4 regions of the Atlantibacter sp. genome follow, and region 4 is predicted to be linked to each of the others. Evidence: predicted binding sites of a transcription regulator. Region 4 holds the regulator's gene; each other region holds the start of a gene.
What was found. Region 4 encodes Fur, which represses iron uptake genes when iron is present. Its sites were predicted from a motif close to ATAATAATGAGAACNACTATCAA; they were not measured.
Positions count from the first base shown of each region.

Region 1: the regulator Fur is predicted to act here: its motif matches at 3,985-4,007, upstream of RT120_RS00040 (Nramp family divalent metal transporter).
Region 2: the regulator Fur is predicted to act here: its motif matches at 3,185-3,207, upstream of RT120_RS00915 (TonB-dependent siderophore receptor).
Region 3: the regulator Fur is predicted to act here: its motif matches at 2,215-2,237, upstream of fhuE (ferric-rhodotorulic acid/ferric-coprogen receptor FhuE).

Region 1 is NZ_DAMBQK010000001.1:3,111-10,898, reverse strand. It holds gene nagA (N-acetylglucosamine-6-phosphate deacetylase) at 1-1,072, shown strand, start outside; gene RT120_RS00045 (hypothetical protein) at 1,065-2,612, opposite strand; gene RT120_RS00040 (Nramp family divalent metal transporter) at 2,707-3,945, opposite strand; gene RT120_RS00035 (NupC/NupG family nucleoside CNT transporter) at 4,296-5,495, shown strand; gene RT120_RS00030 (EAL domain-containing protein) at 5,539-7,728, opposite strand.
Region 2 is NZ_DAMBQK010000001.1:192,153-199,940, reverse strand. It holds gene RT120_RS00935 (MBOAT family protein) at 1-294, shown strand, start outside; gene RT120_RS00930 (alginate O-acetyltransferase AlgX-related protein) at 309-1,388, shown strand; gene RT120_RS00925 (SOS response-associated peptidase) at 1,515-2,189, shown strand; gene RT120_RS00920 (siderophore-interacting protein) at 2,192-3,067, opposite strand; gene RT120_RS00915 (TonB-dependent siderophore receptor) at 3,287-5,485, shown strand; gene RT120_RS00910 (sugar-binding transcriptional regulator) at 5,530-6,492, opposite strand; gene RT120_RS00905 (phosphogluconate dehydrogenase C-terminal domain-containing protein) at 6,614-7,471, opposite strand; gene RT120_RS00900 (sugar phosphate isomerase/epimerase family protein) at 7,461-7,788, opposite strand, start outside.
Region 3 is NZ_DAMBQK010000010.1:26,571-34,358, reverse strand. It holds gene fhuE (ferric-rhodotorulic acid/ferric-coprogen receptor FhuE) at 1-2,120, opposite strand, end outside; gene RT120_RS11085 (NAD(P)-dependent alcohol dehydrogenase) at 2,497-3,546, shown strand; gene hinT (purine nucleoside phosphoramidase) at 3,733-4,092, shown strand; gene RT120_RS11075 (YcfL family protein) at 4,094-4,468, shown strand; gene lpoB (penicillin-binding protein activator LpoB) at 4,481-5,128, shown strand; gene thiK (thiamine kinase) at 5,106-5,930, shown strand; gene nagZ (beta-N-acetylhexosaminidase) at 5,943-6,968, shown strand; gene ycfP (alpha/beta hydrolase YcfP) at 7,002-7,544, shown strand; gene RT120_RS11050 (NAD(P)/FAD-dependent oxidoreductase) at 7,767-7,788, shown strand, end outside.
Region 4 is NZ_DAMBQK010000020.1:51,705-59,492, forward strand. It holds gene pgm (phosphoglucomutase (alpha-D-glucose-1,6-bisphosphate-dependent)) at 1-661, opposite strand, end outside; gene seqA (replication initiation negative regulator SeqA) at 686-1,228, opposite strand; gene ybfF (esterase) at 1,410-2,177, shown strand; gene ybfE (LexA regulated protein) at 2,319-2,600, shown strand; gene fldA (flavodoxin FldA) at 2,750-3,280, shown strand; gene fur (ferric iron uptake transcriptional regulator) at 3,573-4,025, shown strand; gene RT120_RS16530 (helix-turn-helix domain-containing protein) at 4,329-4,943, shown strand; gene glnS (glutamine--tRNA ligase) at 5,055-6,722, opposite strand; gene nagE (N-acetylglucosamine-specific PTS transporter subunit IIBC) at 6,899-7,788, opposite strand, start outside.

The DNA.
Region 1 (7,788 bases), on a different contig from region 4:
TTTAATGCCCGGCTTTGTGGACATTCACGTTCACGGCTGGGGGCGCGGTTCATTTGCCTGGAAAGGCACCCGTGAATCTGTGCAGGCCATGAGCCGGGATCTGGTTCAGGCGGGCGTCACCGCGTATCTCGCCACCAGCGCGACTATGCCGCAGGATTTCCTTGAACGCTCATTGCAAGCGGCGGCGGAGTATATCGAAACCGCCGCGCCGGGCGACGGCGCAGAAGCGGTGGGCATCCATATGGAAGGCCCCTACATCAATGAAAAGTATTTGGGGATGCAGCGCAAAGACAGTCTGCAACCACCGTCCGTCGCCGGGTTCCAGCATTTTAACCGGCTGGCGAATGGGCATATTCGTCTGATGACCCTGGCACCGGAACTGGACGGCGCATTGGCGCTGCTCCGCTATCTGCACAGCCAGGGGATCACCGCCTCCGCAGGGCATACCGACGCCACCTTCGATCAGATGACCGCCGCCATCGAAGCGGGACTCACGCACGTGACCCACGCGTTTAGCGCCATGCGCGGTTTGCATCACCGGGAGCCCGGCGTAGTGGGCGCGGTGATGTATTACCGCAATCTGTATGCTGAAGTGGCGAAGCAGACCGGCATTACCCTGCGCCCGGAGGTGTTCGATATTCTTTATCGCATCAAGGGTGACCGCCGTCTGGTGATGATGAGCGATTGCCTCGGCTACGTGGATTTCCCGGAAGGCTACGAATTTCATCACTATCTGCGCCAGGAAACATTCCGCATTTCCGCCGGGAAATTACAGATCAGCGGCAAGGACGGAGCGACGCGCAGCATTGCACCGGATGACTGGCATGGCGTGCGCCAACTGGAGATGAGTTTTCTCGATTCAATAAAAGCAGTGGTGGACCGGCTGGAAAACGGTCTGGTCTCCGCCGCGCACATCGCCTGTTTGAATCCGGCGCAGCTGGCGGGCGTCGCCGACCGCAAAGGTAGCCTTGAAGCGGGTAAAGACGCCGATTTTCTGGTGCTGGACGAGGCGTTGGATCTCAACGCCGTATGGTGTCGCGGCGTTAAGCAGCCGCTCGGCTGCGTTAAATAAAAATTCCTGGGTAGTGTTGCGCTACAAACGCGCGCAGTTGCTGTTCATTCATCCCGGCGGCCTGTTGAGCAAACTGCGCTGCCGGGATTTTTTTCTTCGCCCGCGACAATCCCTGCTGGCGCAGCAGAGTAATATCGTCCTGGGTAAGATGAAAATTCACCTTGATATAATCGAGCTGATAATACTTCAAATAGCTGGATATTTTATTGGTGAAGGTGATCAGTAAATCAAAGGGAATGGTTTTCAGCTGGTGCAGTTCATTAATATTCACGCAGGCAACAATATCGATATGAAACCAGGCGTGAAGTACCTCTTTAAAATAGCCAATTTTACTTTCTGACGAGTTGGTCACGATAATAATCCGCTTGCGGGGTTCACTGACCAGCCGGTTTTGCAGTTCATATTTTTTGAGTATCAGCAGCAGTGTCGCCAGATGGACGCCGGAAAACTGGATCGCGTAATGCTGTTCCATTGACGCCAGCGCCTGCTTTACGCTTTCCCAGAGCTGCGGATAGCTGGCGCGTACCCCCTGTAATTTTTTATCTTCAAACCACAGGTGAAATTTATTCTGAATAATCGCCGAACAGATAAACTGATATACCTCGGCAAAACACGCCTGGCGATTATAAAGGATACTGACCAGCGCTGGTTCGATACGTTCAATAAACCGCCCTACCGCCTCGACTAATGGCCGATCGTAAAGCGTGAAGGCGCGCCAGGTGGTGCTCAATGACGATACCAGCAGATCCAGAAAGCGGTTTTCATTTTGCGATTCAAACAACCCGAACGGGACTGTGGCAATAAAATCCAGCGTTGATGTATCGTTAATTTCGTGGCCACGCTTCAGGCGATGCATGGCAAGGCTCAGGTAAACCAGAAAATACTTTTTACCGTTATAACCGAGGCGCAATGTCGGTTCGATACGTTGCGTGTACAGCCGCGCGGCGGCAGCGATCTCCTCATGGCACTGGCTGAGAAAACGCGCCGCCACCGAGCGGTTTACCGGATCGTTGGCTTTATGGGTAATTAACCGGTGGTCTTCGCCAATTTCGACGGTCTTTAGAATGGTTAAGCACACCGCGATACGCAGCGCGATTTCGTCACCAGACAGCGCCGAGCCTTTGCGGTGAATACTTTGTAGGGCTAATTGATTATCCTGCAAGAACTGGCTTAAAACCGGCGCATCGTTTTTTAACGTGCTGGCGCTAACGAAAAACCGGGCGTAATACTCGCTTTTATTCACCACGTCGTTCAGGCACAGCGCGACAAATAAATCGCGGGTGCGCTCTTCCGGGCTGGTGATATAGCGGTTGAACTTAATTTTCTCCAGCAGCTCGATATATTCGCCGTAGCCCATGGTGGTGGTAATCAACTGATTATCAATATGCAGATGAAATTGCTCAGGCAGCAGCGCATTAATTTCTTTCATGGTGCGCTTTAACGTTGAGAGCGTTTTGCCGAAACGCTGGGTCACGTCGCCAATGGCAACCGGGCAGTGTTCCTGGACATATTTCACGAAAACCAGATCAAATCCATTCATGGAAAATACGGACCAACGGGCGTTGAAAGAAGGTAACCCAGTTTAGCGGGTAATGATTGAGAAAACCGTGACAGATGGCCTGTCACGGTCTGGCTTACAGGTCGAAAAGCGTGCCGATCAGCAGCCACAGGTTGAGCGCCACTACCAGCCCCACAATCCCCCAGCCGATAATCCGTACCCGAGGGGTATTGACCAGTGACCCCATCAGTTTGGCATCGCTGGTAAAACGCAGCAGCGGCACTAACGCCAGAGCGATACCAAAGCTCAGCAGGACCTGGCTCATCACCAGAATGCGCGTCGGATCGAGGCCCATCAGGATCACAATAAACGACGGCGCCATAGTGATACTGCGGCGCACCCACAGCGGGATATGAAAACGCACGAAGCCCTGCATGACCACCTGCCCCGCCAAAGTACCGACTACGGTGGATGACAGGCCCGCCGCCACCAGGCTCAGGCCAAAAATGGTCGCCGCCGCATGGCTTAATAACGGCTCGAGAGTTAAGTAAGCCTGGTCGAGATCGGCGACCCCGGTATGACCAGAAAAGTGAAATGCCGCCGCCGCCGTCGCCATCATCGCCAGGTTCACGAAACCGGCGATGGTCATGGCAATCGCCACATCCCATTTGGTGGCGGAATAGCGTTCGGCCCGCGAGCCTTCATGCAGGTTCTGGGTCAGTGACGAGTGCAGATAGATAACGTGCGGCATAATGGTCGCGCCCAGCACGCCTGCGGCGAGAAACACCGCTTCCGAGGTCGGCAGGCTGGGGATAATCATCCCTTTGCCCAGTTCTGCAAACTCCGGCTGAGAAAAAATCAGTTCGACGATATACGCCACCGCCACAAACAACAGCAGTCCGCCGATCACCCTTTCCAGCGGCTTCTGGCCACGGCTTTGCAGCATCAGGATCAGGAATGTCGCCACGCCGGTGAGTATCGCCCCCTGTAACAGCGACACGCCGAGGATCAGCTTGAAGCCGATGGCCGCGCCGATAAATTCCGCGAGATCGGTCGCCATGGCGATAATTTCCGCCTGGACCCAGTAAAACCACACCAGCGGGCGTGGATAGTGGTCGCGAATTTGTTCGGCGAGATTTTTGCCGGTGGCGATGCCCAGTTTGGCGGACAGCACCTGAATCAGCATCGCCATCAGGTTGGCCCACACCACGACCCACAACAACTGGTAGCCGAAGCTGGCCCCTGCCTGGATATTGGTGGCGAAGTTACCGGGATCGATATAGCCAATCGCCGCGATAAACGCGGGCCCCATCAACGCCAGCCTGAGTTTACGCGCCGTACGGCCATTACTGTTATCAACGCGACTGCTGGTCATTTTTTGCCTCAAGATATAGCCTTTGCTATGTTTCATGCTAACAAAATGAGAATGATTATCAAGTTCATTCACAAGGGGAGCGTACGATTACTTTGATAGCTAAAAACGATGTTGGAAGAGCCGCGTGCGTAGCGCCGTGTTTATCAACGGAGCGTGGCGAAGTGTTAAAAGTATAGCCGGAGAACGTAACCTTTCAGTTCTTTACGTAACATATCAGAAATGTCTGGTGGATCACTATTTTTGCGGTTCGTCACAAGACCTTACTATAGTGAGCGGTAGATCTCGTTTTATTACGCCTCGTTGCATAGAATGTGCAGGAAAATTAAACCTGCCTCATATTCGGAGCACATATGTCCCGCGTTCTGCACTTTGTTCTGGCGCTCGCCGTTGTTGCGCTGCTTGCTTTGCTGATCAGTCGTAACCGCAAAGAAATTCGTATTCGCTTTGTTGTTCAATTATTAGTTATAGAAGTGCTTCTTGCCTGGTTCTTCCTTAACTCTGAGATTGGTCTCGGATTTGTGAAGGCGTTCGCAGGCATGTTCGACAAACTGCTCGGCTTTGCGCGCGAAGGGACAAACTTCGTCTTTGGCGGCATGAACGATCAAGGCCTGGCATTCTTCTTCCTGCAGGTTCTGTGCCCTATCGTCTTCATTTCCGCGCTGATCGGTATTTTGCAGCACATTCGCGTTCTGCCGATTGTGATCCGCGCTATCGGTACCGTGCTCTCCAAAGTGAACGGTATGGGTAAACTGGAATCCTTTAACGCCGTCAGCTCGCTGATCCTCGGCCAGTCGGAAAACTTCATCGCTTACAAAGATATCCTCGGCAAGATGTCCCGCAACCGCATGTACACCATGGCGGCTACGGCAATGTCGACGGTATCGATGTCCATCGTTGGCGCGTACATGACCATGCTGAAGCCACAATACGTGGTGGCGGCGCTGGTGCTCAACATGTTCAGTACCTTTATCGTGCTGTCGCTGATTAACCCGTACCGCGTTGAACAAGAAGACGAAAACCTGCAGATGTCCAGTCTGCATGAAGGCCAAAGCTTCTTCGAGATGCTGGGTGAATACATCCTGGCCGGTTTTAAAGTGGCGGTGATCGTTGCGGCGATGCTGATTGGCTTTATCGCACTGATCGCGGGCCTCAACGCGCTGTTCGCTGCGGTACTGGGCATCTCCTTCCAGGGCATTCTGGGTTACGTGTTCTACCCGATTGCCTGGGTGATGGGCGTACCGGCAAGCGAAGCGTTGCAGGTGGGCAGTATCATGGCGACCAAACTGGTTTCCAACGAATTCGTAGCGATGCTGGATCTGCAGAAAATTGCCCAGTCCGCTTCCCCGCTGTCTGCGCGTGCGGAAGGCATCCTGTCTATCTTCCTGGTATCGTTCGCTAACTTCTCGTCTATCGGTATTATCGCCGGTGCGATCAAAGGCCTGAACGAAGAGCAAGGCAACGTGGTATCCCGCTTTGGTTTGAAACTGGTATACGGCTCCACGCTGGTGAGCGTGCTGTCGGCGTCCATCGCGGCGCTGATGCTGCCGTAAGGTTTACCAGAATTAAAAAACCCGCTTCACGAAGCGGGTTTTTTTATGCCTGAACCAGCGTGCGCAGGGGCACCGGTCTGCCGGTGAGATAACCCTGGAGATAATTCACTCCCAACTCCAGCAGCAGTTCGCGTTGTGCTTCGGTTTCGACGTACTCCGCCACCACTGAAAAGGATTTGGCCTTCGCCAGTTCGCAGATCGATTTCACAATCATGTTATCCAGCGAGTCGGTCAGGATATCCTGGATAAAGCAGCCATCGATTTTGATGATATCCGCCTGCAGGCGCTTCAGGCGTTCAAAATTCGCATACCCGGTGCCAAAATCATCAATCGCGATACGAAAACCGCTTTCACGTAACAGCGTGATATTTTGAGTAGTGGTTTCCGAGTCGGAAAACGCCTGTTCTTCCGTAACTTCGATAATCACCCAGCTTACCGGCACGGCATACTCTTCAAACAACGCAATAATCTGCCGGGCGACACCTTTTTGCATCAGGGTTAACGGCATTAAATTGACCGAGAAACGCGGGCACTGGCTCGTGACCGGATGCTGGCGCAGAAACTTCAGCAAGCCGGTCAATACCTGCATATCAAAGCGTACGCTGAGGTTGAAATGGGCCACGACTGGTATAAATTTATCCGGCGTGAGAAAGACATCATCACAGCGCATGCGCGCCAGAATCTCGTGATATCCCTTACCGTTCGCATCGACAATAGGCTGTGCGTACAGCTCAATGTGTTCTTCTTCCAGCACCTGTTTGACCTGTTTAAGCAGCATGATACGCTCGGTAGTTTCGCCAGAGATAGTGACCTTACTGTTCTGATTAAGCGGCAATACCGGTTCGTCCGCCGTCACCTGTTCCGCCAGATAACTTAGCTGGCTGATCACCCGATAAAGCTCATCTTCGTGATAATTTATCGCCGACCAGGTGGCACCATAATCGATATCCAGCTGCACGTTATTCCACGGAAGCCGCTTACTGTTTAACAGATCGACCATATGGCGCAGGCGCGCCTCCGGTTCCGGGCCTTTCAGGAAAATTAAGAGATCGCTGCCAGGCAACTGGAATACCATCTCGCCCTGTTGAAGCCAGGGCTTAAGCATGCTGGAAATCAATTGTTTTACGTGAACGCGCATCATTAGCCCGTAATGGCGGCTCAGGAAATCCATATTATTGAGGCGCAGGCAGCACAGTGAACCGGCGCGTTCTCTTTCAATGACTTTTTCCAGCGCGCGTAAATTAGGCATCCGGGTTAACGGATCGGTTTGTGATAATGAGAAATATTGCCGTTTCATTCTCTCATTGCGCTGAAATATTACCGTCATAAACAGCACGGATACCGTAAAAGCAATAAATACCGATAACACGAAGGCCAGAGAATACGCGGAATTGCCGTACAAAAAACTTTCGTTCCAGCTCAGTAACATCCAGGCGGATAGGGACCATAACAGGCTAATCAGTCGCGGGCCGATTTTGAAAACGCCAATGGTGAATAGCACAAAGACAACGGGCACGATGTATCCCGATATCCAGTCGGTTTCATAGGGGCCGCAGCAAATAACCAGTACGGCAACCACCACCATCAACCAGCAGAAAGTAAATATGCGCCGTCTGCGGGAAAACACCGGAACAATACAGCGCCGGAAAAATGCGCGCGCAAAGGCCGGGCTTAACAGCATTCGCAACGGATAATAAAACATCCCGCTAAAGACCAGCGCCGCCGCCACCGTATTCTGACCATCAACGATATTAAACATTGTCGAACTGTGGCCGAAAAAGGGCTCGACGGCGGCAGGGAACGTCATAAAGTGCCCAAGGACATAGCGCATCATCTTACTGAGCAGCGGTGCGGCGAACCCTATCCATAAAATCCGATGCCCTACTCCTCTCCCCGTCAGGTTATAGCGCCAGCGGCGGCCAAGAAAGGCCTGGCAAATCGCGCCGCACAGAATAAACGGTGCCATAAAGCAAAAAAGAAAGGCGCCAAGCTGAAACACGCTCAGGGGATAACGATGTGAATAGGAAATCGCTAAGACAATTATCAGCGGGGCGATGGCATGACGGCCAAATAACAGGAACATCGCCACCATGACGCTCAGCGGTAAATAAGCGAGATAAAGCGCCTGCCCATCAATAATCGCTTTGGGGGATATATAACGTGCCACCGGCACCAGTAAAAAACACAACACCAATGCTACAAAAAATCTTTTTACGTTAATTCTATTTAACATGGATATATATATTTTACTTGTTAATTTGGCACGTGAAATAAGCGACACCAATAATATGGT
Region 2 (7,788 bases), on a different contig from region 4:
GACTCATTTAAAGCCATGGATGTTGCAAATGTGCCAATTAATAATCTCTCAATGCTTGGTGTACTTTTTGATACTCTTTATAGTCTGTTGCCTGCTGGAATAGCAGGATATGCAGGCCAATTCTTCATGATTATTGTATCATTTATTATAATGACGCAAAAAAACTCAATAGAAATAGTTCTTCAAACAAAAACAACCTATAAGTGCATGATTTCTATAGCATGTTTAACAGTCATTGCCGTGTACTTTGCTTTAAGAAGTACCAGTACCGTATTTTTATATTTTAATTTTTAAGGGATGTTTCAAAAATGAAAAAGAAACTTTTTCGCTTCATCGCGATCATTCTCATCCTGTTAGCGGTACTCCCTATAGTTAATATTATAACCATGGTTCAAGAAAAATCATTGTCCCTTAAAAAAGAACGTCTATTCAACGTTGATTCTGTATTGACGCTGATTGGATTTGCGGGCTACAGGCTTGGCTTATCAACCGACCCTGGCGAAGTGATGGTTGGCCGCAACGGATGGTTGTTTATGGGAAACAATTTTTCCCGTTCCCTTCAGTATAAAATTGAAGGGATAAAAGAGTCCGATATGCCTGTTGTAGAAGCAATAGATAAGACCATCGTTGCCTGGGACTCCTGGTTTAAAGATAACGGCGTTCAGAACTTCAAAATTATGATTAGTCCTGATAAGGACTCTATATACAGTGAGGAACTCCCTTCATGGGATAAGCATTATAATGTTCAGTTCCGTGACGTCATTCAGCAGAAGCAACCTGATATCTACGTGGATATCTATGGTTCTCTTTTGCAAAAAAAATCCGACCAACACTTGCTTTACTATAAAACTGATACTCACTGGAACAGTTACGGGGCATGGGTCGGGTTTACAACTTTAATGGCCTCCCTAAAAAATCCGCAAATAAATGCAGTAGTCTCCCGTATCGATGCATCAAGCTTTAGTTTTAACCCATCCATTGGCGGCGACCTTGCAAGGTTTTTACGTATCGGTTCGTATAACACAGATATTCGTTCCGATATTAATAATATTAACATCACAAATAACTATACTTTTGTTTTAGATGAAAAATCTGGTGCCATCAAAATGCTGGGTAACTATTTGCAGGTGCCATCTCCTTCATCTCCGGTCTGGGTTAGCGCAGTTAATCATTACCAGAATTCAAAAGTATTATGGCTACGTGATTCATTTGGTAGCGCTATGTCTCCCTATATGATGCGTATGTTTAAAGATGTCATCATGGTGCATTACAATGAGGTAACACCAGAGCAAGTCAAATCACTGGTAAAAAAATATAATGTCGATTATGTTTTTGTCACTGTTGTTGAGCGAGACGCAATGTCAAAATTTTTCACAACATTGCCATAATACCTAATAGGGGGCTTGCCCCCTCCCCTCCTTGTAAATTGCAATTATATATTCAGCCACATGAGTATCTTGTGGAATCCTTTCCCTCTGTCTTACCTATACTTCCCTTAAACACGGGAGGTCACTATGTGCGGACGTTTCGCCCAGGCGCAAACGCGTGAAGCCTATCTCAGCCAGTTGGCTGAACAACTCGAACGCGATATCCCTTACGATCCTGAACCCATTGGCCGCTACAACGTTGCGCCAGGCACCAGAGTGCTGCTGTTAAACGAGCGCGATGAGCAGTTGCATCTCGCTCCCGTCCACTGGGGCTACGCGCCGGGCTGGTGGAACAAAGCGCCGTTGATCAACGCGCGAGTCGAAACCGCTGCAACCAGTCGCATGTTCAAGCCGCTGTGGCAGCATGGGCGGGCGATTGTTTTCGCCGACGGATGGTTTGAATGGAAAAAAGAAGGCGATAAAAAGCAGCCGTATTTTATCTATCGTCAGGATGGGAAACCGCTGTTTTTCGCTGCCATCGGCAGTACGCCGTTTGAGCGCGGCGATGAAAACGAAGGCTTTCTGATTGTTACCGCAGCCGCAGATAAGGGGCTGATTGATATTCACGACCGACGCCCTCTGGTCCTGACGCCGGAAGCCGCACTGGCGTGGATGAGCCAGGATATCGGCGGAAAAGAAGCGGAAGAGATAGTCAAAACAGGCGCAGTTCCGGCGGGGGATTTTACCTGGCATCCGGTAACACGCAGCGTCGGGAATATCAGAAATCAGGGGGCGGAGTTGATTGCACCGCTGGAGGCGTAACGTTATTTGTTGCTCCAGTAGGCCATAAAGTTCACGCAGGCCCGGTCAAGGTTGCGATCGCCGGTCAGATAGCGACGCAGGTTTTTCACGGTCGACGACTCGCCGGCTACCCAGGCATAAAACGGTTTTTTGCCTTCGGCGCGCTCCCAGATGTCATCTTCCAGTAAGCTGCTGGAGACCAGCGACTGCGCCTGGCACTGCGCCCAGTCAGGAATATCCACGTTCGCTTTAACCGCATCCAGCAGCGCTTCGCCAAAGCGATCGGACTCTCGCGCAATCCAGCGCACGCGGGCAAAACTAAACGCGCTTACGTCATGAATATCTTCTTTATGCGGCACTTCTATAAACGCCTGAACCTCAGGCGGATGCGCGGATTTCGCCAGCTGTTCAAGAATGCCCAGGACGGCAGGCAGCGCGGTTTCATCGGCAATCAGCAACGCCTGGTTTACCTGCACAGGCGGCAGCCACTCGTAGCCGCCGCTGTCGCCATCAAATGCCGCATCCGGTGCAACCACCAACAGCCGCTCGCCAGGGCATGCGTGCGTGGCCCAGCGCGATGCCGGACCCTTTTCCCCATGCAGTACGAACTCGACGTCCATTTCCCGTGCATCGCGGCGCAAGGCTCGGAGTGTATAGGTCCGCATCACGGGACGTATCTCTTTCGTCAACGCCAGATAATCCTGGTACCAGTTCTCCCCCTTCCCTAATCCCGGCGGAAACTCACCGTTTTCACTGAACAACAGTTTGATGCGCTGATCCGGCGCGTCATGCTTCATCTGCGCCACATCATCGCCGGTAAATACGCAGCGCAGCAGTGAAGGCGTGATGTGATGCCGTGATTTCAGCGTGAGGTTGAAGAGTCGATAGCTGGCGGCCATAGCGATGAGTCCTTAGAGGTCCGGCGAGTTGGATAACCTCTCAATAAATAAGGAAATATTAATGGAGATTTGCAAGCAAATATTGCAAAAACGCTTGTCTTTGTAAATGTAATAAATATCATTATGAGAATAATTACCAATTCAAATAAATGCTTCTGCAACTGCTTGTGCTGCGCTTTTTATCGGGGCAAGGCACTTAACTTAATGGAATAACAACTGATGATAGCCAATCGCCGTACCCGCTGGGTGCTGAACCCTGTGCTGCTCGCCATGCTCTCCGCGCCCGCTTTCGCTGCTGATACCAAAGAAGATACTCTGGTGGTCTCTGCCAACCGCGCGCATCGCAGCGCCACCGATATGGCGCAAACCACCTGGGTGATCGAAAAGCAGGAAATCGCACAACAGATGCAGGGCGGGAAAGAGATCAAAGAGATCCTCGCTCAGTTGATCCCAGGGATGGACGTCAGCAGCCAGGGCCGCACCAACTACGGCATGAATATGCGCGGCCGTTCGATGATGGTGATGGTTGACGGCGTGCGCCTGAACTCGTCGCGTACCGACAGCCGCCAGTTGGATGCCATCGATCCGTTTAACATCGAGCGCATCGAAGTCATTTCCGGCGCGACATCGCTGTATGGCGGCGGTAGCACTGGTGGGTTGATTAATATCGTGACCAAAAAAGGCCAGCCGGAGCAGGAAGTAGAGCTGCAACTGGGCGGGAAAAGCGGCTTCAACAGCCATAACGATCACGATGAAAACGTCGCGGCGGCGGTGAGCGGTGGCAACGATAACGCATCGGGCCGCATGTCCGTTTCCTACCAACGATTTGGCGGCTGGTATGACGGCAACGGTGATGAAGTTATCATCGATAATACCCAGACTGGCTTACAGTATTCCGACCGTCTGGACGTGATGGGCACCGGGACGATTAATATTAATGATACCCAGCAGCTCCAGCTCACCACCCAGTACTATAAAAGCCAGGCGGATGGCGATCACGGCCTGTATCTGGGCCGTAACTTCTCCGCCGTTACCGGCCAGGGCAAAGCCTATAACGCCAGCAATCTCGATTCTGACCGTATTCCGGCAACCGAGCGTCACTTAATCAATCTGCAATATTCCAACACCGATTTCTGGGGCCAGGATATGGTGGCGCAGATTTATTATCGCGATGAGTCCCTGACGTTTTATCCGTTCCCCACTCTGGGCCGCACCGGCGTCACCAGTATTGGTGCCTCCCAGCAGCAAACCGATTTTTACGGCGGCAAGCTAACGCTTAACAGTACCTTATTCGACAGCCTGAATTTGACTTACGGCGTGGACGCTGAACATGAAACTTTCGACGCCAACCAGCAATTCTTCGATCTGGCGAAAGCCCAGCAGTCCGGCGGGATGACGCTGGAAAATAGCTATAACGTGGGGCGCTACCCGAGCTACAGCATCACTAACCTCGCGCCGTTCCTCCAGACCAGCTATGACATTAACGACATCTTTACCCTGAGCGGCGGCGTGCGTTACCAGCACACTGAAAACAAAGTGAATGATTTCATCGGCTACGCCCAGCAGCAGGCCATCGCTACCGGGGCAGCGACTTCCGCGGACGCGGTGCCCGGCGGCAAAACCGACTACAACAACTTCCTGTTTAACGCCGGTCTGCTGGCGCACCTGACTGAACGCCAGCAAACCTGGTTTAACTTCTCTCAGGGCTTTGAAATCCCGGATCTGGCGAAGTATTACGGCTCCGGCACTTACCGCCTGAATAATGGTCATTACCAGTTGCTGAATAGCGTCAACGTTAACGACTCCACGCTGGACGGCATCAAAGTGAACGCATATGAGCTCGGCTGGCGCTATACCGGGGATAATCTGCGTACCCAACTGGCGGCGTACTATTCCCTGTCGGACAAAACCATTTCCATTAACAAAACCGACATGACCATCAATCTGGATGATGACGAACGCCGAATTTACGGGCTTGAGGGCGCGGTGGATTACTTCTTTGCCGACAGCGACTGGAGCACCGGCGCGACCTTTAACGTGATCAAATCGGAAACCAAACAGGAAGGGAAATGGGAAAAACTGACCGTCGATGCCGCCAGTCCGTCTAAAGCCACCGCGTATGTTGGCTGGGCACCCGGCGACTGGAGCCTGCGCGTGCAGACCCAGCAAACCGTTGACTTAACCGACAGTGCCGGCAAGAAAATCGAGGGTTATAACACCATTGATGTGCTGAGCAGCTATAACCTGCCGATGGGTAAAGTGAGCTTCAGCGTGGAAAACCTGTTGGATGAAGATTACACCACCACCTGGGGGCAGCGCGCGCCAGGGTTGTACAGCCCCACTTACGGTGCCGCCGATCTGTATACCTATAAAGGTCGCGGGCGTACGTTTGGGGTGAATTACTCGGTACTGTTCTAAAAACAGAAGGGAGCCGAAAGGCTCCCCTTTTCTAACCGCAACGCTTACTGCGTCATACTCAAAATCGTGCGGATGTTGCGCGCGCTGGTGGCGATAACATCAATCGCCCCGGTGCGCAACGCGCCCATAATCGACATTGCTTTCGTGTTCTCCGAGGCGATGGCAATCACACACGGGATCTGGCGCAGCTCTTCCACGCTCAGCCCGATAACCCGGTCATCCATCACGGTATTAACGTGCTTGCCCTGGGCGTTAAAGAAATCATAACCCGCGATATCCCCGGTGACGCCCTGATTCAGGCTGGCGTCGTTAATTTCCTGCGGGGTAAACCAGCCCAGCTTGACCATATAGCTGTTCTCGTTCATATCGCCGATGCCCACCAGCGCGATATCCGCCTTGCGAGCGCGATCGAGGGTCTCTTTGATGGTGCCATTGCGCATCAACGCGGCTTTTAATTCCGGGTTTTCCACATAGGCAGGCGCATACAGCGACTCGCTGCTGCCGCCAAATTTTTTCGCCAGCAGACGGCTGATGTGGTCGGCGTTAATCACGTCGCCGGTGCGGTGCGTGCCGCCAATTCCGCAAATAAAGCGGCAATCTTTCGCCTGAATGGGGCTGGTGTATTCCGCCACCGCCGCCACGTTGCGGCCCTGGCCGACGGTTACCACCATATTGTCGCGCAGGTTGTTGGCGAGATAACCCGAGACTAACGCAGCCACCTGGCGGCGCTGTTCGTCTTCGTCGTTATGGTCGAGGGCGATTAACGCGCGGCTAATCGGGAAACGCTCCTGCATCTGCTTTTCAAGCTGGGTGCTGAATACCGGATGGTAGCGGACATTGATTTCGACAATGCCCTCTTCTTTGGCGCGCTTAAGCAGGCGGCCAACTTTAATGCGGGAAAAACCAAAACGATTCGCGATCTCTTCCTGAGTCACCTCATCGCAGTAGTACGCAATAGCGATCTCGGTGAGTAGTTCAAAATCCTGACTCTGGCTGGATTTATCCATGCGAGGCGCGTTCTCCATTGACGGGAAAGAAAAGACCTGTAAGGTGCAGAAAATTATATCAGAGAAACATTAATTTAATGAAACAATGCTCTGCCGCGCGGATCGCGGCAGAGCCTGTGGCTTAACGCTTAATGCTATCGATTTTCAGCATCCGGGCAATGACTTTATCCAGTTCCTGCTCTTCAAAAATCACTTTCCAGTCCGGCTTCACAATTTTCTCGCGGCCGTATTCCATGGCGATCATGCAGGCGTCGGAGAACGGGTTGGTGGCGCGGAACGCCACGGCCAGAGCAATCTGAATATGGCCGTACAGCATCGCTTTCGCCGCTTCTTCCGGCACGCCGCTGTGTTTGACGGTTTCATCCAGCGCTTCTTTCATAAATGCGCCGACCATACAGGCCACGGTTTCTACCAGCGTCGGCTCCAGATACGCCAGTTGCTTCACCGTCACCCAGTGCACCTGCTCGACCGGGCCGTACATGCAGCTGATCACTTTGCTCAGCTCGGCTTTTTGCGCGTCGCTGCCGGTTTCATAAGAGGCCGCCACGTGCTGCACCGCCGCCACGCCGCCAAAGGCATCGGCATGTTCTTCTTTGGTGTAGCGCTGGAGGAACACCGACGGATGGCACGGGTGCGCTACCGCGTATTCAATGCCGTCGCGCTGGGCGATCAGGTTCGCGTAGGCCGCTGCCGGGTCCAGGGTCAGCAAGACTGCGCCCGGTTTCATCTGCGGCACCACGGCTTCAGACACTTTGCCCAGCACGATATCCGGCACCGCCAGAATCACCACGTCGCTCACCGGCACCACGGACTGCGCGTCGGAAAGCTCACGGCCCTGACCGGTAACCTGTTGCTGCGCAGCGGGCGAGTTTTCGCAGTAAAACACCTGATAATCGCTGTTCTGGAAATTCGCCGAAATACGCATCCCCATTTTGCCGCCCGCACCGATTACGGTAATAGTTTTCAATTCAGCAGACATGATGTGACTCCCTGGATATCGTTGAGGAATGATTGGAGGTTTGTTTATCAAGCAGATACTTCATGTTGTGTTCAGTCCAGGCCGCTTCGACGCGGCAGGAACGTTCACCGTCGCCCTGCCAGGGCAACCAGTGCTCAATAATCTGGTTAATACCGCGGGTTTGCGGCTCGATTTGCTGGTAGATCTCATCGTAACGCAGCAACCCTTCGCCGAGCTTCGCGCCCGCAAGGGTAAAGCCCACCCAGCCGTCGCGGCGTGAGAAGGCGAAATCTTTGACGTGCCAGTTGAGGACGTAAGGTGCAGTTTTCGCCACCACG
Region 3 (7,788 bases), on a different contig from region 4:
TGTTCGATATTGGTATCGTACTCTTTATCAAACAGGTTATTCAGGTTGGCCTGAACGGCGAAGTCTTTGGTCACCTGGTAACGGCCAAACAGGTCCACCAGCGCGTAGCTGCCTTGTTCAGCACGGAAGGTGCCGTATGGGGTAGCAACGTTCTGGTAGACGCGATTCTGCCAGTTCACGCCGCCGCCGACGGTCAGCTGTTGCAGCATCGGCAGGTTATAGCTGGTGAACAGTTTCAGCGTCGTGCGCGGCAGGTTAGGGTTAAACGCGTTGCCGTCGCGATCTTCCGCCACGTAGCGCGTCGCCCCGAAGGTCATCTGCCAGTAGTCGGTGATGGCACCGTTAACTTCAAACTCTACGCCTTTGCTTACCGTGCCATCGGCTTCAGCATATGCGCTTTCACCCGCGCTGCCTGGGATTACCTGGCCTGTGGTAACGCCAAGATTGTCCTGCTCAATGCGGAATACCGCCAGCGAGGTGGTCAGGCGGCTGTCCATCCAGTCAGATTTCACGCCCAGCTCGTAGTTATTGCCGGTGATCGGCGACAGGTATTTACCGTTAATGTCACGCACGGTTTGCGGCTGGAACACCGAGGTGTAGCTGGCATAGGTTGACCAGTTTTCATTGATATCGAACACCAGACCGGCGTATGGCGTCGTGTTGTTTTTCTCAATGTTCTGGGTCAGGGTGTCGCTGCTCCACTTGGTGTAGCGCGCGCCCACAATCAGGTGCAGCGGATCGGCCAGCGAGATGCGGGTCGCGGTATAGGCCGATTTAATATGGATCTTATCGTCCTGCGCTACTGTCAGTTCGCCCCACTGGGTTTCCGGGAAGTTGCCGTTGTAGTCGTAGTAGCTGCCCAGCTCGTCTGCGCCGATGTTAGCCCAGCTGTTCAGGTAGCGGTTATGCTGTTTACTGTAGTTTGAGCCCACCATTAACTGATGCTGACGGCCTAACAGTTCATACGGCCCGCTGGCGTAGAGATCCAGCGCATCCACTTTGCGTTTACCGGTGTTGTAGCCCGTACCGCCCACCACCGGGTAGCTTGCGCCGTAATAGCTTTCCATGATCCCGGTAGATTTATCCACCAGACCGTCAAGATACAGCGCTTTGCTGTCGAGGTTCATTTCGGTATGGGTGGCGTTGAGGGTCAGCTCCCAGTTATTTTCGAAACCCTGCTTCAGTGTCGCGAAGACTTTATTAAAGTCTTTGTCGTTATAGGCCCAGTTTGGCGCGGTGCTGTCGTGTTTGTTATGGCCAACCAGGCTACCGTCAGTATACCAGCGCGGCAGGCCGCCCCAGGTCTGGCTGTCGACGTTGATGTCCTGGTATTCGTAGCCCACGGAGAAGCGGGTCATGTCGGTCAAATCAACATCCAGCACGCCATAAAAGAATTTCTTCTCATTGTTATAACGGTCCAGCCAGCTGTCGTTATTCTGGTAACCGGCTACCATACGGCCACGAATTCTGCCGTCATCGGTCAGTGGTGACTGTACGTCGGCAACATAGCGCTGTTTATCCCAACTGCCGTATTCCGCAGAGACGTCGCCTTTAAACTCGCGGCTGTCGGCGTGCTTACGTACCATGTTCACGGCGGCGGAAGGGTTGCCTGGCCCGGTCATCAAACCGGTCGCGCCGCGCACAACTTCCACACGCTCCAGCAATGCGGTATCGGAAAGGGCATCGCCCAGGTTCCAGCGGGTTTCGAAGAAGGTGGGAATGCCGTCCACCATGTAGTTATCGATCAGGAATCCGCGAGAGTAATAAGAAATACGATCCGAGTCGGCTACCGATGCGCTAACGCCCGTGGTGTTAGACAGAACATCGCCCAGCGTTTGCAGCTTTTGATCCTGCATACGCTGTTCGCTGACCACGCTGACAGACTGCGGAATATCGCGCTGTACCAGCATCATTTTTGTGCCGGCAGAGGTGGTTTTAACGCTGTAATCCTGGCTTTCTTCGGCTTGTGCGTTAACGGCTGATGCCTCAACTAACACCGTATCTTCAGACTGCGGCGCGGCAAATGCCGAACTCACCGGCAGCGCGGCGCAAATGCACATCGCCAGCAGTGAGCGGTGGGGCAGAGAATTTTTCCTGGTATCAAAAACAGAAGACATGATTAACCCTTAATAAAAGACGCAATTTTTGCTGCGCGGCCTGGGTTTCCCAACGGCGCGTGGCATGTTGTGTGTGGTAATAACATCAGAGATACGAATAAAAATGAGAACTATATGCATTTGGTTGATCGGTGTAAACAAATGTAAGAGTGAAACTGAAACAGGATTCCAGAAACGGTGATAGCGATCGCGCTGAAGAGTTAAACGATTAACGTCATTCCTCTCGCGAAATAACGGTTTATCAACATAAACACCCATAAATACATCGGGAACAGACGTTATCCGTGGCGCAGCGCGCGGCGTTTTTTTTCGCGCAGTGGTTATCAGCAGGGGGCGGGTCTACAGTGAATAGGTCTGTTAACAGCGAGAGAGAACCAAGATGAAAGTTTCAGGTTATGCAGCGCTTTCCCCCACCGCGCCGTTAGCGCCTTTTCAGGTTGAGCGACGCACGCCGCGCCCCGATGACGTGACGATAGAAATTCTGTATTGCGGCGTGTGCCACTCCGATCTCCATCAGGCCAGAAACGACTGGGGTTTCAGCCAGTATCCGCTGGTGCCGGGCCACGAAATTATTGGCCGGGTGACTGAGGTCGGCGACAAAGTAACGAAATTCAAGCCTGGCGATTTGGCGGGCATCGGCTGTATGGTGGATTCCTGTCGCGAGTGCAATCCGTGCCGGCAGGGGCTGGAGCAGTACTGCGAAGAAGGCAATATCCAGACCTATAACGGCCAGGATCGCTTCGATCATCGCCCCACCTTTGGCGGCTATTCCCAGGCTATTCTCGCCAGTGAAGATTTTGTGCTGCGTATCCCGGAGGGCCTGGATTTAGAAGGCGCGGCACCACTGCTGTGCGCGGGCATTACCACCTGGTCACCGCTCAAGCGCTGGAATATTGGCGAGGGCAGTAAAGTCGCGGTAGTCGGTCTCGGCGGGTTAGGGCATATGGCCCTCAAGCTGGCGAACGGTTTGGGCGCGGAAGTCACGCTGTTTACCCGTTCGCCGGGCAAGGAAGAGGATGCGCGTCGCCTCGGGGCCCATCACGTGATTATTTCCACCGATCCGTCGCATATGGAGCAGGTGAAAAACCAGTTCGACCTGATTATCGATACCGTGCCTTATACCCACGACATCAACCCCTATCTGCCGACGCTGACCCTCGACGGCACGCTGGTGTTTGTCGGCCTGCTGGGCGAACTGCAACCCTATGTCAACACAGTGCCGCTGATCCTGGGCCGTCGCTCGGTGGCGGGTTCCTGCATCGGCGGGATTGCGGAAACTCAGGAAATGCTCGATTTCTGCGCGGAAAAAGGCATCGTTTCAGACGTGGAAATCATTAAGATTCAGGAGATCAATGAAGCCTACGAACGGATGCTGAAAAGCGACGTAAAATACCGCTTCGTGATCGATATGGCGTCCCTGGCGTCGTAACCCTGCGGTTTGTTTTGCTGGCGATGCGGCGAAACAAACCGTTTTATCCCGTTAAACTCCACGCAACCTATTGATTAAAACCAGTGTTTCATTTGTGGCAATCAGCGAGGGTGATATACTGAATGCACAGATGCTCACTCGTTTACTGCGCTTAATACCGCCGCAGCGTTAAAAAAGGATACGGTCATGGCTGAAGAAACTATTTTTAGCAAAATCATTCGTCGCGAGATCCCAGCCGACGTCGTCTTTCAGGATGAACTGGTCACCGCGTTCCGCGATATCTCTCCGCAAGCGCCGACCCATATCTTAATCGTTCCTAATGTGCTGATCCCAACCGTTAATGACGTCACCCCGGAACACGAGCAGGCACTGGGCCGTATGCTGACCGTGGCGGCGAAAATTGCCGAACAGGAAGGCATCGCCGAAGATGGCTATCGCCTGATCATGAACTGTAATCGTCACGGTGGGCAGGAGGTATACCATATCCATATGCACCTGTTGGGCGGACGCGCGCTGGGGCCGATGCTTTCCCATAAAGGGCTGTAACATGAAACGTGCGTGCCTTCTTGCATTGTGTTCACTGATGGTGCTGGCGGGGTGTAGCTCGCGCCCGGAAATCCCGGTGAGCGATCGCCAGACGCTGGTGATGGAAACCTCAGTGATGGCGGCGGGCGTGATGGCTGAAAAACCAGAATTATCCAGTCAATCCGGCAAGCTCGTCGCCACCAGTACGCTTTACAATGAAAAGGATGTGCCCGTAACGCTGAACTATCAATTTTACTGGTACGAAGAGAGCGGACTGGAATTGCATCCACTGGATAAGTCCGCCACGATAATCATACCTGCGCACAGCCGCATCGTGCTGAATGCGGCGTCGCCTTTTCTGGGCGCCAGCCAGGTTCGACTCTATCTCTGGTTATAAGGGGTGATATTAATGAGGGCGATGCCTCGTTTTTGGCTACTGGCGACAGTAGCGTTAATACTTTCCGGGTGTGTGATGCGTGGGCAACAGGAGCCTGCGCCGGTCGATCAAGCCACACCTGCGCCACAGCAACCGGTGCCAACACCTGAACCGGTACCAACGGTGCCGTCTGTACCTGAAGTTCCGCCGCAGCCGGGTCCGATTGAGCATCAGGAGCCGACCCCTGCGGAGCCGAAAGTGCGCCAGTACGACTGGAGCGGCGCGGTTCAGCCGATGGTCGGCAAAATGTTGCAGGCGGGCGGTGTCAATGCCGGTAGCGTGCTGCTGGTGGATTCGGTCAACAACCGTACCAACGGTTCGCTGCAAACCGGTCCGGCTACTGAAGCACTGCGCAATGCTTTAGCCAATAACAACACCTTCACGCTGGTCTCCGCGCAACAACTGTCGATGGCGAAGCAGCAGCTCGGCCTCTCCCCGCAGGACAGCCTGGGCACGCGCAGCAAGGCGATTGGCATTGCCCGTAACGTCGGTGCGCACTATGTGCTGTATACCAGCGCAGGCGGCAACGTCAGCGCCCCGACCCTGCAAATGCAACTGATGCTGGTGCAAACTGGCGAAATTATCTGGTCAGGTAAAGGTGCGGTTTCCCAAATCCAGTGATGCGGCATTAAACGCACTGCTTCAAACCCGGTTTCCGGCGGCTCAGGCCGCCGGTTCTGTTTCTCCGCTCCCCGGCTCCAGCGGCCAGAGCCTGCGCCTTGAATGGGCAGGCATGCCGCTGGTTGCCCGGCGCGATAGCGCGACGCTGCAATCTGGTGTTAGCCTGCGCCGCCACTACCGCGCCCTGAAGCGGCTCGCCCCCGGCCTCGGGCCAAAACCTTACGCCCTGGGCGACGGCTGGCTGGTCAGCGAATTTATTCGCGGTGATGTGGTCGAAACGTTACCCGATGCGGGTGAGCTGGCCGTGCTGCTGTATACTCTGCATCGCCAGAAAAGATTCGGCTGGCGCATTCACCTGCTGCCGCTGCTGATAAGCTACTGGCAGCAGAGCGATCCGGCCAGGCGCACGCCACTATGGCTACGCACGCTGCAACGTCTGGGCGCGCAGGGTGAGCCGCGCCCGCTGCGCCTGGCGCCGCTGCATATGGATCTTCATGCGGGCAATCTGGTACGCAGCGCGGATAAGCTACGGCTTATCGACTGGGAATACGCCGGAGATGGCGATGTGGCGCTGGAGCTTGCCGCTGCCAGCCTGGATGAAAGCGAACGGCAACAGTTAATAACCGATTACGCGCGGCACGCAGCGCTTAACCCGGCGCAGTTGCGTTTACAGGTCGCGCGCTGGCGGCCCTGGACTGTCGCACTGATGGCGGGCTGGTACGAGCGCCATTTCTGGCAAACGCGCGATAGCGAGTTTATTACACTTGCTCATGACGCCTGGAACAGGCTTAAGAATAATTAACCGGAGGTTGATGTGGGACCAGTAATGCTGGATGTAGCGGGCTTCGAACTGGATGCCGAAGAGCGCGAGATTTTAAACCATCCGCTGGTGGGCGGGCTGATCTTGTTTACCCGCAATTACCACGATCCGGCGCAGTTGCGCGAACTGGTGCGGCAAATCCGCGCGGCGTCCCGTCATCGTCTGGTGGTGGCGGTGGACCAGGAAGGCGGACGCGTTCAGCGTTTTCGTGAAGGCTTTACCCGCCTGCCCGCCGCGCAATCTTTCGCCGAGCTGTATGGCGAGGAAGAGGGAGCCAGACTGGCGTTTGACGCCGGTTGGCTGATGGCCAGCGAGATGATCGCCATGGACATCGACATCAGCTTCGCCCCGGTACTGGATCTCGGGCATATCAGCGCCGCCATCGGCGAGCGTTCATTCCACGCCGACCCGGCAATTGCTCTGCGTGTTGCCGAACAGTTTATCGACGGCATGCACAGCGCCGGGATGAAAACCACTGGCAAACACTTCCCCGGCCACGGAGCGGTGATGGCGGACTCCCACAAAGAGACGCCGCGCGATCCGCGTTCTGAAGAGGAAATCCGCACCCGCGACATGTCGATCTTTAAAAATCTGATCCTCGACAACAAGCTCGACGCCATTATGCCTGCTCACGTCATTTATCCGGAGGTGGATGACCGTCCGGCCAGCGGGTCGCCGCACTGGCTGAAAACGGTGCTGCGTGGGGAGCTGGGCTTCGACGGCGTGATTTTCTCCGACGATCTGTCAATGGAAGGCGCGGCGATCATGGGCAGCTATGCCGAGCGCGGCCAGGCTTCGCTGGACGCCGGTTGCGACATGATCCTGGTTTGTAATAATCGTGAAGGCGCGGTTAGCGTGTTAGATAACCTGTCGCCGATCAATGCTGAACGTGTTACGCATTTGTATCATAAAGGTTCATTTTCGCGCAGCGAACTGCTTGCTTCATCGCGCTGGAAGCAGGTGACTCGCGTGCTGGAAGCGCAGCATGAGCGCTGGCAGGCCCATAAAGCAGGGCTGTAATCGTTTATCGGTAAGCGGCAGGGTGAGGTTACGATGATAATTTATTTACACGGTTTCGACTCCAGCAGTCCGGGTAACCATGAGAAAGTGTTGCAACTGCAATTTATCGATCCGGACGTGCGGCTGATCAGCTACAGCACGTTGCACCCCAAACATGATATGCAACATCTGCTGCGTGAAGTGGACAAGATGCTACAGTTAAATGCGGATGACCGACCGCTGATTTGCGGCGTCGGGCTCGGCGGCTACTGGGCCGAGCGGGTGGGGTTCCTGTGTGACATCCGCCAGGCTATTTTCAACCCGAACCTGTTTCCCTATGAAAATATGGAAGGGAAAATTGACCGCCCGGAAGAGTATCAGGACATTGCCACCAAATGCGTGGAGAACTTCCGCGAGAAAAACCGCGATCGCTGCCTGGTGCTGTTATCCCGTAATGACGAGGCGCTCGACAGCCAGCGTTCGGCGCAGGCGCTGCTCCCTTATTACGAAATTGTCTGGGACGAGCAGCAGACCCACAAATTTAAAAACATTTCGCCCCATTTGCAGCGTATCAAGGCGTTTAAAAGCCTCGGATAAGCGTTTTTGCGGTCAAAATGTTAACGGGTCAGCCATGTGCTGGCCCTTTTTGTTGAAGTTTTCGGCGGAAAAATTGATTCACATCAAATTTGGTATGACCATTGACCCGTTCATGTTATTCTTTGGTCAACAGGATGAAGAAACACCGGTAACCCTTTGTTAATTAAAAGCTATTTTTATAACCTTTAGTTAACAATTGGTTAATAATTTAAGGGGGTCACGTTGACTACACCATTGAAAAAGA
Region 4 (7,788 bases):
TATCGACGATATCCGCCAACCCTTCGACAAAGGGCTGCACCAGATCTTTCGCAGTAATGTGCCCGCTCGCCCAGGCTTCATCCAGTGAAACGCGTTTCACTGACGCCAGGCCTTCCGCTAACAGCGCGTTAGCGCGGTCTTCCACCACTTTAGTAACGTTGGTGTCAGCTGGGCCGCCGTTGGGCGGATTGTATTTGATGCCGCCATCGTCAGGCGGGTTATGGGACGGGGTAATGACAATACCATCCGCCTGTTTTCCGCCCTGGCGGTTATGGACCAGAATAGCGTTAGAGACCGCCGGGGTCGGCGTATAGCCGTTGTCTTCCTGAACGATCACATCCACGCCGTTGGCGGCAAGCACTTCCAGTACCGAGATAAACGCCGGTTCGGAAAGCGCGTGCGTGTCTTTACCCACAAAGCAGGGGCCGGTAACACCGTTTTTTGCGCGTTCTTCCGCGATGGCCTGGGCAATCGCCAGAATATGCGGTTCATTAAAACTGTGGCGCGCCGAGCTGCCGCGATGGCCGGACGTCCCGAATTTCACCGCATGCTCGCTATTCCCCGGCTGCGGTTTCAGCACGTAATATTGTGCGGTGAGTTGGGCAACATTAATCAAATCACGCTGTTGTGCAGGCTGCCCTGCACGGTTATGAATTGCCATGGCCTGGTCCTTTTGACGCATTAGTTAAATGGTGCCGCAAACCTTTTCAATCAATTCCGCCGGGAACTGCATTGACTGCATGATGTGTTCAATCATGCTGCATTTACGACCGGTATTGGTGTTGGTAATCACCCAGTATGGCGTACCTGGCACATGTTTGGGTTTGGTTTGATTACCGCTCTGCAAAAGCGTTTGCTGATCGCCCGCAAAATAGACGCGGGTGCGGCCATGCAACGACTCGGTGGCATCGGCGAACGCTTTTGGATCCAGTGTATAGAGTGTAGACAGCACCAGCATGAAACGGTTGACGGCACGCTTTTGTTCAGCGTATTCGTCAGAAAGCAGCAGCTCGCGAACAGCGCGTACACGATCTTTGGGGTTGTTGGCGGGTTTTTCTTCCATCACGGCGACGGCCGCGCTGCCCTCTTTCGCCGGTTTTTCGACTTGCGGTTGCGCGGGGTTGAATTTCAGCATGCGACGCAAAATGTCGGACGCGCTTTCACCAATGTGCTGGGTGTGGCTCGCGATATAGCGATAAAGGTCGTCATCAACTTCAATCGTTTTCATTTTAATCCAGTGCGATATCTTTCTGAATACAAATCGTTGGGAGTATAGGATCAAACCCCAACAGCGGATAGCGTCAAGCCAGGAAGGCGGCAAAAGTCAGATTTAACTGGATCTTGCGACCGGGCGGCAGAATGTTCAACATAATACCCTAACCTGACACCTGCAAAAAAAGAACTTTGCCATGAAATTACATACCCGAGCGCAAACTGCACAACAATCGCATAACGCCTCACCGGTCGTGCTGGTTCACGGCCTGTTCGGCAGCCTGGATAACCTGGGCGTGCTGGCGCGCGAACTGATTACCGATTTCGACGTTATCCAGGTGGATATGCGCAACCACGGATTGTCACCGCGCAGCGATATCATGACGTATCCGGCCATGGCACAGGATCTGATTGATACGCTCGACGAACTGAGTATCGACAAAGCCACTTTTATCGGTCACTCCATGGGCGGTAAAGCTGTGATGGCGGCAACCAAAATCGCGCCGCAACGCATCGATAAACTGGTGGCGATTGATATCGCGCCGGTGAATTACCGGGTGCGGCGGCACGATGAAATTTTCGCCGCGATTAATGCCGTCAGCGAAGCCGGGATCACCTCTCGCCAGGATGCGGCGGCGCTGATGCGTGAACAAATCCCTGAAGAAGGGGTGATTCAGTTTCTGCTCAAATCTTTCGCATCCGGCGAGTGGCGTTTCAATGTGCCAGCGCTGTGGGATCAGTATTCACATATCGTCGGTTGGGAAACGGTGCCCGCCTGGGATCATCCGGCGCTATTTATTCGCGGCGGCAATTCGCCGTACGTGGATGAAAGCCATCGCGAGGCGCTGCTTGCGCAATTCCCTCAGGCGCGCGCGCACGTCGTAGCGGGCGCGGGCCACTGGGTTCATGCCGAAAAACCGCAGGCGGTGGTACGGGCAATCCGCCGCTACCTCGATGCCGGGTAAAAAATGGTTAAAAATAAAGCGGCTGATAACTCAGAGTGCCGTTAACGCGTTGGCGCGCTGGATTCCCTCATGTATGATGGCGCGCTTAACTGCATCCGAGCCCCGCTCCTGCACCCTGTTTTCCCTGTCAAAACGCGCATCATGGCCAAAGAACAAACGGACCGTACGACATTAGATCTGTTCTCGGACGAACGCCGCCCGGGCAGACCCAAAACTAACCCGCTGTCACGCGATGAACAGTTGCGCATTAACAAGCGCAACCAGTTAAAGCGCGACAAAGTGCGCGGGCTCAAGCGCGTTGAGCTCAAACTGAACGTTGAAGCGGTTGACGCGCTCAACATGCTGGCAGAGGCCCGCAATATCAGCCGCAGCGAATTGATCGAAGATATTCTGCTGTCACAGCTCGCCGCCCTTAAGGACTGAGAGTTATCTAAAAACACGGCGCGATGTAGCAGACTGTGCACATGGCCGTGATAGAGATTTCCGCCAGCTTGTCTGTTCTGCTATGATTGCCCTATCTGTAGGCTTTTTGCCTCAACCATCTCATTAAGTTTCAAGAGGTTATTTTACTCATGGCAATCGTAGGCATTTTCTTCGGCAGCGATACCGGCAACACTGAAAATATCGCAAAAATGATTCAAAAACAGCTTGGTAAAGATGTTGCTGAAGTGCGTGATATTGCTAAAAGCAGCAAAGAAGACCTCGAAAGTTTTGATATTTTGCTGCTGGGCATCCCTACATGGTATTACGGCGAAGCGCAGTGCGACTGGGATGACTTCTTCCCGACCCTCGAAGAGATTGATTTCAACAATAAACTGGTTGCCCTGTTTGGTTGTGGCGACCAGGAAGACTATGCCGAATACTTCTGCGATGCCCTGGGCACCATGCGTGACATTATTGAACCGCGTGGCGCAACTATCGTTGGCCACTGGCCGACTGAAGGCTATCACTTTGAAGCTTCCAAAGGCCTGGCGGATGACGATCACTTCCTCGGTCTTGCCATCGACGAAGATCGCCAACCGGAACTCACCGCAGAACGCGTTGAAAAATGGGTGAAACAGGTTTCTGAAGAGCTGCACCTGCAGGACATCATCAACGCCTGATTATTAAAGGCGCTAAGTCAATTAGCGTCTTTTTATCTTAATTGATAGGCAAAAGCGATAAAAATAATTGCTACAAATTTTTAACTTTTGCCTCCAGACCTGTACAATACACGCCTTACGCATCGGGTGATTTTGCAACAAATGCAGGCAGCGCCACGATTTTGGGTATTTTTAAGCAAGGCAGTTGCAGTTTTCATTTAGCCATGGCAGTTCTATAATGAAACGCATAATGCCTTGCATCGATCTCTTGCTCCCTGAGGAGCGAATCGTTACGTAACAGGACAAATTCCGCATGACTGACAACAATACCGCATTGAAAAAGGCTGGCCTGAAAGTCACGCTTCCGAGGTTAAAAATCCTCGAAGTGTTGCAGGGGCCGGACAACCACCATGTCAGTGCGGAAGACTTATACAAACGCCTGATCGATATGGGTGAAGAGATTGGGTTAGCGACCGTTTACCGCGTTCTTAACCAGTTTGATGATGCCGGAATCGTCACACGCCATAATTTTGAAGGCGGCAAATCCGTTTTCGAGTTGACTCAGCAGCATCATCACGATCACCTCATTTGCCTGGACTGCGGTAAAGTGATCGAGTTTAGCGATGATTCAATCGAAGCGCGCCAGCGTGAAATTGCCTCCCGTCACGGTATTCGCTTAACTAACCACAGCCTGTACCTGTATGGCCATTGCGCAGAAGGCGATTGCCGCGAAGACGAAAATGCGCATGAGATTGCAGAAAAGTAATTTTTTCTAGAATCATGAATTCCAGTAAAAGCCGACTAATGTCGGCTTTTTTATTTCTGATGATTTAAAAAATAACAGGCATGGCTTGCTTAATAATGAAACCTTTAAGTAAATCCTGTAATGAATTAAATAATATGAATGATGTTTTAAGAATATATCAATAACCATACGAATCAGTAGGTTATGATATATTGTGACGTCTTATTACCCGTCGGGCCTGTTTGTTGCGTTGCGGTTTAAAAATGCCATCACTTAAAATAGTGAGTAACATCGCATCCGATAAAATAAATCTGGTTAATCGCAATGACATTACCGCAGAAACCCCTCTCTGAATTATATCGCTTAACGGATTTATTCACTGACTATAACAAACTTACGCGTGTTGAAAGATATACCTTAATACCCGTAAGACCCCATACCGTTACGCTGATTCATGGTGGGCAGTTTTCTATCATTCGCAGCAGCGATAGATTATTATTCGAAAAACAAACTGCACCAGCGCTGTATGGGCTAACCGGTAATGCCCGAAATCTGGCCTATCTGCGCATTTATGCTGATACGCAATGCCATTTCCAATTAGTGCCTCTGGACATTTTCATGCAGCGGCTTGACGATAATCATTCGCTGCACTTAATACCGGCAATTTTATCGTGGTATATAGAAAGCTTACTTTATCGGGATGAGATGATGATGGGGCGAAATAGTTATCAAATGATAAAGGGGAATCTCCTCCATCTTAATCAATTAGATGAGTTTATGCGGTCAAAAATCAATGTTGCGGATTTCATCGTCAAACGAACCAATTTATCCCGCAGCATCGTCATGAAAGTTTTGTCCGCGATGCGCGCTAAAAATCATATTGATGTTAAAAGAGGCAAATTGCTGACGATCAATCAACTGCCTGAAAAACTCAGTTGATGCGAGAGGCCATTCATCGCAACCTAAGACGTTCTCCGGGCCTTTCTCTTTTCATTTAAGAAGCTTCGCGCAAAAAAACGCCGCATTACGCGGCGTTTTAGCAATGAAATCTTATTCCCCGATTTTCGCCCAGGTATCGCGTAACCCTACCGTACGGTTGAACACCAGATGTCCAGGTTTGGAATATTTGCTGTCGAGGCAGAAATAACCTTCACGCTCGAATTGCAGCGCGTTGCCCATTTCCGCATCCTGGAGGCTCGGCTCGCCAAAACCCTGCTTGATCACCAGCGACTCTGGATTGATAGTCGACAGGAAATCTTCTGCCGCGCCGGGATTTGCCACGCTAAACAGACGATCGTACAGGCGGATTTCAATCGGTAACGCATGGCTGGCACTCACCCAGTGGATCACGCCTTTCACTTTGCGGCCGTCCGCCGGGTCTTTGCTCAGGGTTTCTGCGTCGTAGCTACAGAAGATAGTGGTGATGTTGCCTTCCGCGTCTTTTTCTACACGCTCAGCTTTAATCACATAGGCATTACGCAGGCGGACTTCTTTACCCAGCACCAGGCGCTTGTATTGCTTGTTAGCCTCTTCGCGGAAGTCGGCGCGGTCGATCCACACTTCGCCGCTGAACGGCACTTCACGGCTCCCCATCTCCGGTTTGTTCGGGTGGTTTGGCATCGTGACCCTTTCGCTCTGGCCCTGCGGATAGTTCTCGATCACCAGTTTCACCGGGTCGATAACCGCCATGGCACGCGGCGCGTTCTCGTTGAGATCTTCACGGATGCAGGCTTCCAGCGCAGCCATTTCTACCGTGTTGTCTTGCTTAGTCACGCCGATGCGTTTGCAGAACTCACGGATAGAGGCAGCGGTATAACCGCGACGACGCAGACCTGAAATGGTCGGCATACGCGGGTCGTCCCAGCCTTCAACGATCTTTTCCGTCACCAGCAGGTTGAGTTTGCGTTTTGACATAATCGCATACTCAAGATTCAGACGAGAGAATTCATACTGACGTGGATGAACCGGAATGGTGATGTTATCCAGCACCCAGTCATACAGACGGCGGTTATCCTGGAATTCCAGGGTACAGAGTGAATGGGTAATGCCTTCCAGCGCATCGGAGATGCAATGGGTAAAGTCGTACATCGGATAGATGCACCACTTGCTGCCGGTCTGGTGATGATCGGCGAATTTAATGCGGTAAATCACCGGGTCGCGCATCACGATAAACGGCGACGCCATGTCGATTTTCGCACGCAGGCAGGCTTTGCCTTCTTCGAAACCGCCGGTACGCATTTTTTCGAACAGCGCGAGGTTTTCTTCTACACTGCGATCGCGGTATGGGCTGTTTTTACCCGGTTGAGTCAGGGTGCCACGGTATTCGCGAATTTGCTCCGGCGAAAGTTCGTCAACATAGGCCAGGCCTTTGTTGATCAGCTCAACGGCATATTGATGCAGCGCATCGAAGTAGTCAGAAGAATAACGCACGTCTCCTGACCACTGGAAACCTAACCACTGGACGTCGTTTTTGATGGAATCAACGTATTCGATATCTTCTTTTACCGGGTTAGTGTCATCGAAACGCAGATTGCACTGGCCCTGATAATCTTTGGCGATGCCAAAGTTCAGGCAGATCGATTTTGCATGGCCGATATGCAAATAACCGTTCGGCTCAGGCGGGAAACGGGTATAAACAGTCGAGTGTTTTCCACTGGCCAAATCTTCATCAATGATTTGGCGAATAAAATTAGTCGGGCGGGCTTCAGCCTCACTCATCGCGCATTCCTCAAAGCTTCGCAAAATAGATAACGGTGAATGATCTTATAACCTAAGACGGGACACAACCATTAGTTGCACAAAAACACAATAACCGCTGCGTTCTGGCGATTTTCCATAAAAAAAGCGGCGGAATTCTCTTCCGCCGCTTAAGGCAACCTCTTACTCAGGAGCGATTATTTGCCTTTAATCTCATACAGTGGGGTTTGACCGGCAATGACCTGACCTTGCGCCTTAATGACCAGGCCGCTGAAGTCGTCGATGTTGCTGCAAACCACCGGGCTAATCATGGAGCGCGCATTGGCGTTCAGGAAATCCAGATCCATTTCCAGCACCGGTTGGCCCGCCGTCACTTCAGCACCCTCTTCCACCAGGCGGCTAAAGCCCTGGCCGTTCAACGCCACCGTATCGATACCCATATGGACAACGATTTCAGCGCCGTTTTCGGTTTCCAGGCAGAACGCGTGGTTGGTGTTGAAGATCTTAACGATGGTGCCCGCAGCTGGCGCAACCACGGTTTTTGCCGTCGGTTTAATCGCCACGCCATCACCCACCGCTTTGCTGGCGAAGGCTTCGTCCGGCACATCGTCGAGCGCAACCACATCACCGGTCACCGGCGCAACCAGCGTTGCGATAGTGGAGGTGGTATTCGGGGTGGCCTGCGGCTTCGCCGTTTGAACCGGTGCGGCAACCGGCGCGGTTTCGCCCGTAGCCGGTGTGGCGGCAGGTACGTTGCCAACAGTTTTCATCGCATCGGCGATTTTTTCCGCCATAAAGCCAACGATAATCTGCACACCGGTTTTATTGAGACGGATAACGCCCGTTGCGCCAAGGCGTTTCGCCAGGGCTTCGTTAACGCGGGAGGAATCTTTCACCGACAGACGCAGACGGGTGATACAGGCGTCAATCCCGGTCAGGTTGTCTGAACCGCCGACTGCCGCCACGTACTGACGCGCCAGGCCGGTAACATCCTGCTCTTTGGTACCGCTTACGTTCATATCCTGACCATCCGCTTCGCTACCGGCAACAGCCAGTTCACGACCCGGGGTCATCAGATTGAATTTGG